DNA from 4 places in the Kitasatospora sp. NPDC022785 genome. Region 2 is predicted to be linked to each of the others. Evidence: riboswitches for the same ligand, from Rfam matches in the RefSeq annotation. Region 2 holds a riboswitch; each other region holds the start of a gene.
The links. A riboswitch is a leader RNA that binds a small molecule or an ion and turns the genes downstream of it on or off. The one in region 2 is predicted to bind cyclic di-AMP.
Positions count from the first base shown of each region.

Region 1: it holds a riboswitch for cyclic di-AMP, as region 2 does, so the genes downstream of both, ACZ3YO_RS01175 (C40 family peptidase) here and ACZ3YO_RS27800 (LysM peptidoglycan-binding domain-containing protein) in region 2, are expected to answer to the same signal.
Region 3: it holds a riboswitch for cyclic di-AMP, as region 2 does, so the genes downstream of both, ACZ3YO_RS20080 (M23 family metallopeptidase) here and ACZ3YO_RS27800 (LysM peptidoglycan-binding domain-containing protein) in region 2, are expected to answer to the same signal.
Region 4: it holds a riboswitch for cyclic di-AMP, as region 2 does, so the genes downstream of both, ACZ3YO_RS35795 (M23 family metallopeptidase) here and ACZ3YO_RS27800 (LysM peptidoglycan-binding domain-containing protein) in region 2, are expected to answer to the same signal.

Region 1 is NZ_JBVHHB010000001.1:272,563-274,753, forward strand. Features, by position in the region: gene ACZ3YO_RS01170 (C40 family peptidase) at 1-744, shown strand, start outside; cyclic di-AMP (ydaO/yuaA leader) riboswitch at 1,069-1,224, shown strand; gene ACZ3YO_RS01175 (C40 family peptidase) at 1,235-2,191, shown strand, end outside.
Region 2 is NZ_JBVHHB010000021.1:8,397-10,587, forward strand. Features, by position in the region: gene ACZ3YO_RS27800 (LysM peptidoglycan-binding domain-containing protein) at 37-942, opposite strand; cyclic di-AMP (ydaO/yuaA leader) riboswitch at 948-1,115, opposite strand; gene ACZ3YO_RS27805 (cytochrome P450 family protein) at 1,390-2,191, opposite strand, start outside.
Region 3 is NZ_JBVHHB010000011.1:204,721-206,911, forward strand. Features, by position in the region: gene ACZ3YO_RS20080 (M23 family metallopeptidase) at 195-1,235, opposite strand; cyclic di-AMP (ydaO/yuaA leader) riboswitch at 1,239-1,398, opposite strand; gene ACZ3YO_RS20085 (MFS transporter) at 1,710-2,191, shown strand, end outside.
Region 4 is NZ_JBVHHB010000034.1:70,149-72,339, reverse strand. Features, by position in the region: gene ACZ3YO_RS35800 (hypothetical protein) at 1-35, shown strand, start outside; gene ACZ3YO_RS35795 (M23 family metallopeptidase) at 151-1,011, opposite strand; cyclic di-AMP (ydaO/yuaA leader) riboswitch at 1,024-1,182, opposite strand; gene ACZ3YO_RS35790 (YiaA/YiaB family inner membrane protein) at 1,428-1,718, shown strand; gene ACZ3YO_RS35785 (alpha/beta fold hydrolase) at 1,846-2,191, shown strand, end outside.

The DNA of each region.
Region 1 (2,191 bases), on a different contig from region 2:
GCCGCGGTGGCCGGCGAGCAGTACCGCACCGGTGGCATCGACCCGTCCGTGCAGCTGATGCTCTCCTCCGACCCGTCCGGCTACCTGGACAAGGCCTCCAGCGTGCAGCAGGCCAGCTCCAGCCAGGCCGACGCGCTCAAGGGCCTCCAGGACCAGCAGCGCCGGCTGGACCAGCAGAAGACCGAGGCCGCCGCGATCCTCGCCTCGCTGGACACCACGACCAAGGACCTGAACCAGTCCAAGGCCGAGGTCAACAAGAAGCTGAAGGAGGCCCAGGACCTGCTGAACTCGCTGAGTGCGGCGGACCGGGCCGCGCTGAAGGCCGCCCAGCAGCAGGACGACCGGGCCTCGCGCGGTAGCGAGCGTGCCGACCTCGGCAGCCTGCCGCAGGCCTCCGGTCTCGCCGGGGCGGCCGTCTCCAACGCGATGAGCAAGCAGGGCTCGCCGTACATCTGGGGCGCCACCGGCCCGAGCACCTTCGACTGCTCCGGCCTGATGGTCTGGGCGTACGGGAAGGCCGGCGTCTCGCTGCCGCGCACCTCGCAGGCACAGGGCAACGTCGGCACCCGGGTGCCCTCGCTCGCCGAGGCCCAGCCGGGCGACCTGATCATCTACCGCGACGACCGCAGCCACGTCGCGATGTACATCGGCAACGGCATGGTGGTGCACGCGCCGCACACCGGCGATGTGGTGAAGGTGATGAAGGCCGACGCGATGAAGATCAACACCATCCGCCGGGTCTGACGGACCGACACGCCCAGGGGCCGGGATCCGGCCCTGTGATCCGCGCCACCTCCGAGCGGGGGTGGCGTCGGTGTTCCCGGCCGTATGTGAGAAATGATCAGCTCCGCGTACGGCGCCCGTCACACCCGGTCATATTCACAAATGAACTTGGGTATTCTTCCGTCTTTTTTCTGACAAGGATTTGAACGGATCACGGTTCTGTTACTAGGGTCGTGCCTCGAACCACCGCACAGTCGATCACCCAGCCTGGGTGGCGGCGGGGGTTTACCGCCGAGTTCGTGAAGCAGCGGGACGGGTCGCAGACCGGTCCGACGGGGAGCCCAGCAGTCGGGGGCGCTGTGGAGCGGAGCCGGGGAACCAATGTTCCTCCGGGGTGAATCGGCGCCAGGTCGGCCGCTGGAACGGCCGGTGAGGCGTCGTAGGGCACGCTTCCGGCCCGAACCCGTCAGCTCACCCGGTAGGCGGGCGTTGGAAGAAGGAGTCCGCCTTCGTGGCGTCCCATCGTCGTCCCAAGCCTGCCGGCCGCGCCCGGGTCTCGATCCTGACCGGTGTCGCCGCCGCTGCCGTCGCCCTCTCCGCGCAGTCCGGCGCCCACGCCGACCCGACGCCGACCAAGGACCAGGTCAAGGAGCAGGTCGACCAGCTCAACGAGCAGGCCGAGCAGGCGACCGAGAAGTACAACGGTGCCCAGGCCAAGCAGCAGGAGCTGCAGAAGCAGGTCGGCGAGCTCCAGGACCAGGTGGCCCGTCAGCAGGCCTCGGTGACCGAGGCCCAGGGCGGCCTCGCCGAGATCGCCGGCGAGCAGTACCGCAACGGCGGCATATCGTCGACCGTCCAGCTGATGCTCTCGTCCAGCCCGGACAACTTCCTGAACCAGGCCGGTGCGCTGACCCAGGCCAGCAGCACCCAGTCCGGTGCGCTGAAGGACCTCCAGGAGCAGCAGCGCAAGCTCGACCAGGACCGCAACGAGGCCCAGGCCAAGCTCGGCGAGCTGGAGACCACCACCCAGCAGCTGAAGGCCTCCAAGGAGGAGGTCCAGGGCAAGCTGGCCAAGGCCCAGGACCTGCTCAACACGCTGACCGAGCAGGAGCGCCAGGCGCTGCGCGCGGCCGAGGAGAAGGCCGCCGCCGAGGCGAAGGCCAAGGCGGACGCCGCCAAGGCCGAGGCGAAGGCCAAGGCCGACGCCGACCGCGCCTCCCGCGACAACAGCCGCACCGACCTCGGTGCGTCGTCCTCGGCGCCGGCCGCCGCCAAGCCCGCCGCGCCGGCCGCCAACGGCTCGCGCGCCGCCGCCGCGATCGCCGCCGCCGAGAGCAAGCTCGGTTCGCCGTACGTCTACGGCGCCACCGGCCCGAGCTCCTTCGACTGCTCCGGCCTCACCGGCTGGGCCTATGCGCAGGCGGGCGTCTCGCTGCCGCGCACCTCGCAGCAGCAGGCCGGTTACGGG
Region 2 (2,191 bases):
GCCCCCTTCGTCGAATCACCGTGAAGACGGGGCCGCTCAGCCGAGGTTGAGCACCTGGCCGGGCAGGATCAGGTTCGGGTCGGAGCCGACGGTGCCGCGGTTGCCGTCGTACAGCGACTCCCAGCCGCCGGAGACGCCCTGGGTAGCGGCGATGCCGGCCAGCGTGTCGCCGGACTGGACGGTGTAGCCGTGGCCGGCGTACTGCTGGGCGGCCGGGGCACTAGGCGCGACCGGGGCGCTCTGGGCGACCGGCGTGCTCTGGGCGGCACGGGTGTCCTGGCTCGCGGCCTGACCGGCGTACTGCTGGTAGACGCTCGGGTGGCTGGTCCAGTACCAGCCGCCGTTGTTCTGGTACCAGTACACCTTCGCCTCGGCGTCCCAGCCGGCCTGGCCGGAGAAGCCCGGGGCCTGGGTCTCCTGCTGCGCGTACGGCTGGGTCTGCTGCTGGGCGTGCGACTGGGCGGCGGGCTTCTGGGCGGGCTTCGGCTGCGCGGGCTTCGACTGGGCCGGCTTCGGAGCGGCGGGCGCGGCATCGGTGGAGGTGTCGACCGAGGCCGGTGCACCGCCCTTGCTCAGGCCGGCCTTCTGCGAGCAGACCGGCCAGGCACCCGGGCCCTGCGAGGCGAGCACCTTCTCGGCGACCGAGATCTGCTGGGCCTTGCTGGCCTGGTGGGCCTGCGGCGCGTACGAGGTGCCGCCGTACGCCTTCCACGTGCTGGAGGTGAACTGCAGACCGCCGTAGAAGCCGTTGCCCGTGTTGATGCTCCAGTTGCCGCCGCTCTCGCACTGGGCCACGGAGTCCCAGGTCGAGGCGGGGGCAGCCGCGGCGCCGGTGGCGGTGAGGATCGGCATCGCGAGTCCGACGCCGGCCACACCTGCGACGGCGATGGCCTTCTCGGCCTGGGTACGACGACGGTGACGGCCAGTTCCAACGAACAGCATGAAGAGGTCCCTCTCCGCACGCCTGCGAGGTGAGCTGTCGGGTTCGGACCGGGAGGTGGCCCGGCCGCGTCGCACGGACTTTCTGCCCGCGCGAGCGGCTTCACCCCAAGCCGTGGAGGACGGCAACAAACCTGGTTCCCCCGCCCCTGCCCAGGGTCTGGTCGGTTTCCCGTGACACGGCGGGCAGGATTCGGCGTCCCGCGCACGAGGTCCGCAGCTGCGAACTCCACGGAGGGTAGACAGATCCTCTTACCAATCACAAGCTCATATCGCCGATATCACACAGAAATTACGGTGCGTGATCGATCGTCCACCAACGGAGGCGATATGTCCGGGTTGATGATGGTTCAACCCCCCTGTCGCGGCGTGTCGGAGACGTCTCGTCAGAGTGTCGGATCCTCAGGCCGTGACACTCACGGACCTGACGGCAGGTCCGCGGAGGGTTTGTCAGCTTGCGACGGGCTTCTTCTCCGGACTGAATTCGACCGGAAGCTCACGGAGGCCACGCATGATCAGGCCGCCCCGCCAGCGCAGATTCTCCGGGCTTTCGGCCAGCCGCAGATCGGGCAATCGGGTGAGCAGGGTGGCCAGCGCCGCCCGGCCCTCCAGCCGGGCCAGCGGGGCCCCGATGCAGTAGTGGATGCCGTGCCCGAAGCCCAGGTGCGGGTTGTCCGTCCGGGCCAGGTCGAGGGTGTTCTCGTCGGCGAACCGCGCCGGGTCGCGGTCCGCCGCCGCGAGCACCACCAGCACCGGGTCGCCGACCGGGATCTCCACCCCGCCGATGGTCAGCGGGCTGGTCGCGAACCGCCAGGTGGCCAGCTCCACCGGCCCGTCGTAGCGCAGGAGTTCCTCGATCCCGGTCTCCAGCAGGGCGCTCTCGCCGCGGGCGACGGAGTCCTGCAACAGCGCCCGCTGCTCCGGGTTGCGCAGCAGCGCGTAGGTGCCGTTGCCGATCAGGTTGACGGTGGTCTCGAAGCCGGCGAAGAGGAGGATGAAGGCCATTGCCGCGGCCTCGTTCTCGGTGAGGTGCTCGCCGTGGTCGCTGGCCCTGATCAGACCCGAGATCAGGTCGTCGCCGAGGTCGGCCCGCTTGCGGTGGATCAGCTCCGCCAGGTACGCGCGAATCCGCTTGACCGCCCGCCCCACACCGCCGCGCTGGCCCCCTCCCTGGCCCGGCCTGGTGTGGCGCACCATCATGCCCGCCCAGTCCCGGAAGTCGTCCTGGTCCTCGGCCGGCACCCCGAGCAGG
Region 3 (2,191 bases), on a different contig from region 2:
TCCAGGAAGCTCCCCGGAAAACGACAACGGCCGGCCCGGCCCGCGAAGTAGCTTCGCGAGCCGGGCCGGCCTGGGCGTGTCCCGCGCCCGTTGTTCCGCCGGTGGTGCGGCGATCACCCGGTCGAGCGGTCACCCGACATGACCATCCCGGGAGGTCGTACGCCCCGCACCCTGCGGTGGTCTCTGCCCGAAGGTCAGATGGAGACGCCGTGCGCCCGCAGGTAGGCGATCGGGTCGATGTCCGAGCCGTACTCCGAGCCGGTGCGGATCTCGAAGTGCAGGTGCGGGCCGGTCACGTTGCCGGTCGCACCGGAGAGACCGATCTGCTGGCCGGCGGTGACGGTCTGACCGATCTTCACGCCGATCGAGGACAGGTGCGCGTACTGGGCGTACTTGCCGTCGGCGAGCTTGATCTCGACCTCGTTGCCGTAGGCGCCGCCGTTGCCGGCCTTCACCACGGTGCCGGCCGCGATGGCGCGCAGCGGGGTGCCGGTGGAGGCGACGAAGTCGGCACCGGTGTGGTGGCCGGAGGCCCACATCGAGCCGGCCACGCCGTAGGCGGTGCCGAGCTTCGGGTTGGCGACGGGGGCGACGTAGCCGGAGGTGCTGGCCACCGCGGCCGGGGCCGGGGTGGTGGCCGGGGCGGCCGGCTTGGCGGCGGCGGGCGCCGGCTTGACGGCCGGGGCCTGCGCGGGCTTGGCGGCCTGGACCGGCTTCGGGGCGGCGGCGTGGGTGGCCGGCTTCGCCGAGTCCTGCGAGGCGGGCTTGGCGGGGGCGGCCGGCTTGGCGGCCTCGGCGGCGGCCGGAGCGGCGACGGCCTTGGCGGCGAGCGCGAGCTTCTGGCCCGGGAAGATCAGGTTCGGGTTGGAGCCGACGACCGAGCGGTTGTGGTCGTACAGCGCCTGCCAGCCACCGTCGACGTGCTTGGCGTTGGCGATCTTCGACAGGGTGTCCCCGCCGACGACCTTGTAGCTCTCCTCGACCGGGGCGGCGGCCGGCTTGGCGGCCTCGGCGGCGGCCGGAGCGGCGGCCGGAGCGGCGGCGGCCGGGGCGGCGTCGACGCTGGTGGCGCCGGTCCAGGTGCTGGTCTGCGCGGGCTTCGCGGCCGGGGCGGTGTGGGCCTGGGCGCTGATGGTGGTCACCAGCGGAAGGGCGAACGCGGCGCCGGTGACGGCGGTGGCGATACCGATGCGGGCGGCGCGGGGCAGGGCGATACGACGAGCCTGTGCGGGCATGGGGAATTTCCTCTCCGACGCCTGCGAGGTGAGCTGTCGGGTTCGGGCTGGAGTTGCCCGGCCGCATGCGCGGCTTCACCCCAAGCCGGACCGTGAATTCCGGTCCGGCGACTTACCTTTGGGTCCCCCGCTCCTGCCGTACAGAGTTCAGTTCGTACCACCAGGCAGCGGCAGGACTAGGCGTTCCACCCGGTGGCCACCCGGGCCAACGCCGGGCGGTCGCTGAACTAAAGCCCATCCGATCGGGTGAAGCAATGTCGATCTCTTGAACGGGCAACAAAAGCCGGAATGACGGTGACACTCCGAATGATCGGCTGCACAGTACGTGCACAATCGATTCACCGCGAGCCACTGATCCACGACGCTCCGCCGATTTCGGTGTCCGTCCGCATGCGATCACCTACGGAAAGCCATTCACCGACACACCCCCGGTGACCCTTGTCACGTCGGCCCCCCGGGGCGGACGATCGGGCCGTGACCAACTCCGAGGCCGGCACTCTGCGCCTGGGCACCGCGCAGGGCCGCTGGGTACTACTGGCGACGGTGCTCGGCTCCAGCATGGCGATGCTCGACGGCACGGTCGTGAACGTCGCCCTGCCCCGGATCGGCACCGATCTCGGGGCCCCGCTCGCCGCGCTGCAGTGGACTCTGAACGCCTATCTGCTCACCCTGGCCGGGCTGATCCTGCTCGGCGGCGCGCTCGGGGACCGCTACGGCCGGCGCCGGGTCTTCCTGCTCGGCGTCATCTGGTTCGCCGTCGCCTCGGCGGCCTGCGCCGCCGCACCCACCATCGAGGTGCTGATCGCCGCCCGCGCGGTCCAGGGCATCGGCGGGGCACTGCTCACGCCCGGCTCGCTGGCGATGCTTCAGGCCGTCTACCACCCGGACGACCGCTCGACGGCGGTCGGCCTCTGGTCGGGCCTGGGCGGGGTGTCGGCCGCGGTCGGCCCCTTCCT
Region 4 (2,191 bases), on a different contig from region 2:
TCGACGCCTACCTGGCGCAGCTGCCGGCGGAGTGAGACGCGAAAGGGCGCCCCGGGCCGGGGCGCCCTTTCCTCGCGGTGCGTCAGACGGTGCGGCGTCTCAGACGGTGCGGCGTCTCAGGCGGTGCGGTGCCTCAGGGGATGCGATGCCTCAGGGGGTGATGCCGCGCTGCTCGAACCAGGTCTCCGGGTCGACCGGGGCGCCGCCGCCGGGGCGCACCTCCAGGTGCAGGTGCGGGCCGGTGACGTTTCCGGTGGCGCCGACCTTGCCGAGCTGCTGGCCGGGGACGACCTTGCCGGAGCCCTTGATGATCGAGGAGAGGTGGCAGTACCAGATCTCGGTGCCGTCGGGCAGCGTCTCGACGATCCGGTAGCCGTAGGAGCCGGCCCAGCCGGCCGAGGTGATGGTGCCCTGGCCGACCGCGTAGACGGGGGTGCCGGTGTCCGCGGCGAAGTCCAGGCCGGTGTGCAGGTGGGCCCAGTACGAGGCGCTCTGGCCGTAGTGGGCGGAGAGGTTGTAGTCGCGCACCGGCAGGTTGATGGCGGCGAGCTTGGCCTTCTCGGCCTCCTCGGCGGCCCGCTTGGCCTCCTGCTGCTGCGCGGCACGCTTGGCCTCGGCCTCCTTGGCGGCCTCGAGCCGGGCGGTCTCCTCGGCGGCGGTGCGCTGGCTGTCGGCCTGCTGCTGGATCCGGGCGGCGAGCGCGAGGCCGGGGTCGGCGGCGAGGGTGACCGGGGTCTCGTCGGGGGCCTCGACGGCGGGCGCGGCGGCCGGGGTCGCGGAGGCGAAGCCGGTGGCGCCCAGGGTGGCGGCGACGGCGGTGACGCCGAGCAGTGGCGCGGTCCCGCGGGTCTGACGCGGCATCCGGTGCCGGTTGGCCTCGGCGGTCTGCGGGGCGGCCTCGTCGGAGGGCCCGCCGTACTCGCCGGGGTGGGCGGGCGGCCACGGGTGGTCGAGCAGCTGGGTGCCGGCGGGGGAGCCGGGCAGGTGTGCCGGAGAGTGCGTCGACGCCACGGAGGCGCGCTCCTTTCCTTCCTTCGCGCCTACCGGGTTAGCTGACGGGTTCGGAGCAGGAAGGTCTCCTACGGCTGGGCCTGGGCCCGGCCGATTCACCCCAAGGAACGTGGTTCCCCGGCTCCCTGACCTGCCCGGAGGCCGGTCGGTGGGATTAGGCGACGGCGCACGGTGCCGTCTGGGTACGGCGTTGCGGACCGCGCTGCGTTATCAAACGTTAATCCTAGGAGCCCCTGATTCCAAGCCATCCGTTCGGGGCAGCAGGACACGGTCCGGACACTACGTGACCTGATGGGTGTTTTGGGGGGTTTGACGACAACTGACACTACCGAACGTGATTGGACGTCAACGAACGACCCCCCATCTGAGTACTTCTACTCATGTGCGGCCCGGTCGGACGCGGCCATCCTGGCGCCATGAACGCACCGATGCAGTCACGCACCACGGCCGCGTACTACGTCCAGGCCGTGCTCTCCTTCGCACTCTCCGGCACCACCCTCGCGGTCGGGATCGCCTACCTCCCGGTGGGCGGCTGGACCCGGGCCTTCCTCGGGATCGGCCTGCTCTACACCGTCACCTCCTCGTTCACCCTGGCCAAGGTGATCCGCGACAAGCAGGAGACCAACGAGATCGTCACCCGGGTGGACCAGGCCCGGCTGGAGAAGCTGCTGGCCGAGCACGACCCGTTCAAGGTGGAGGGGGTCTGACGCCCCGCGGCCGCCCGCCCCTCGGGCAAAGCCCCGTCGGCCACTTGACGGCTAAGGCTATTAGCCTTAGCTTTATGGCTATCGGCACACCAGCCGATGACAGTCCCGGCGGACCGAGGAGGCCCCCATGTCCGGCACCACCGCCCCCACCACCCAGTACCTCGACGTTCCCGGCGGCCGGCTCGCCTACGACGACACCGAGCAGGGCGACGGCGCCCCCGTCGTCCTGCTCCCCGGGATGCTCGACAGCCGGGCCGCCTACCGCCACCTGCGCCCGCTGCTGGTCGCCGCCGGCCACCGGGTGATCACGATGGACCTGCGCGGCTTCGGCGAGTCTTCGATCGCCTGGGGGGACTACTCGCCGGCCGCGATCGCCACCGACGTCCTCGCCCTGCTCGACCACCTCGGCATCGAGCGCGCCGTCCTCGCCGGCAACTCGTACACCGGCGCCACCGTGGTCAAGGCCGCCGGGG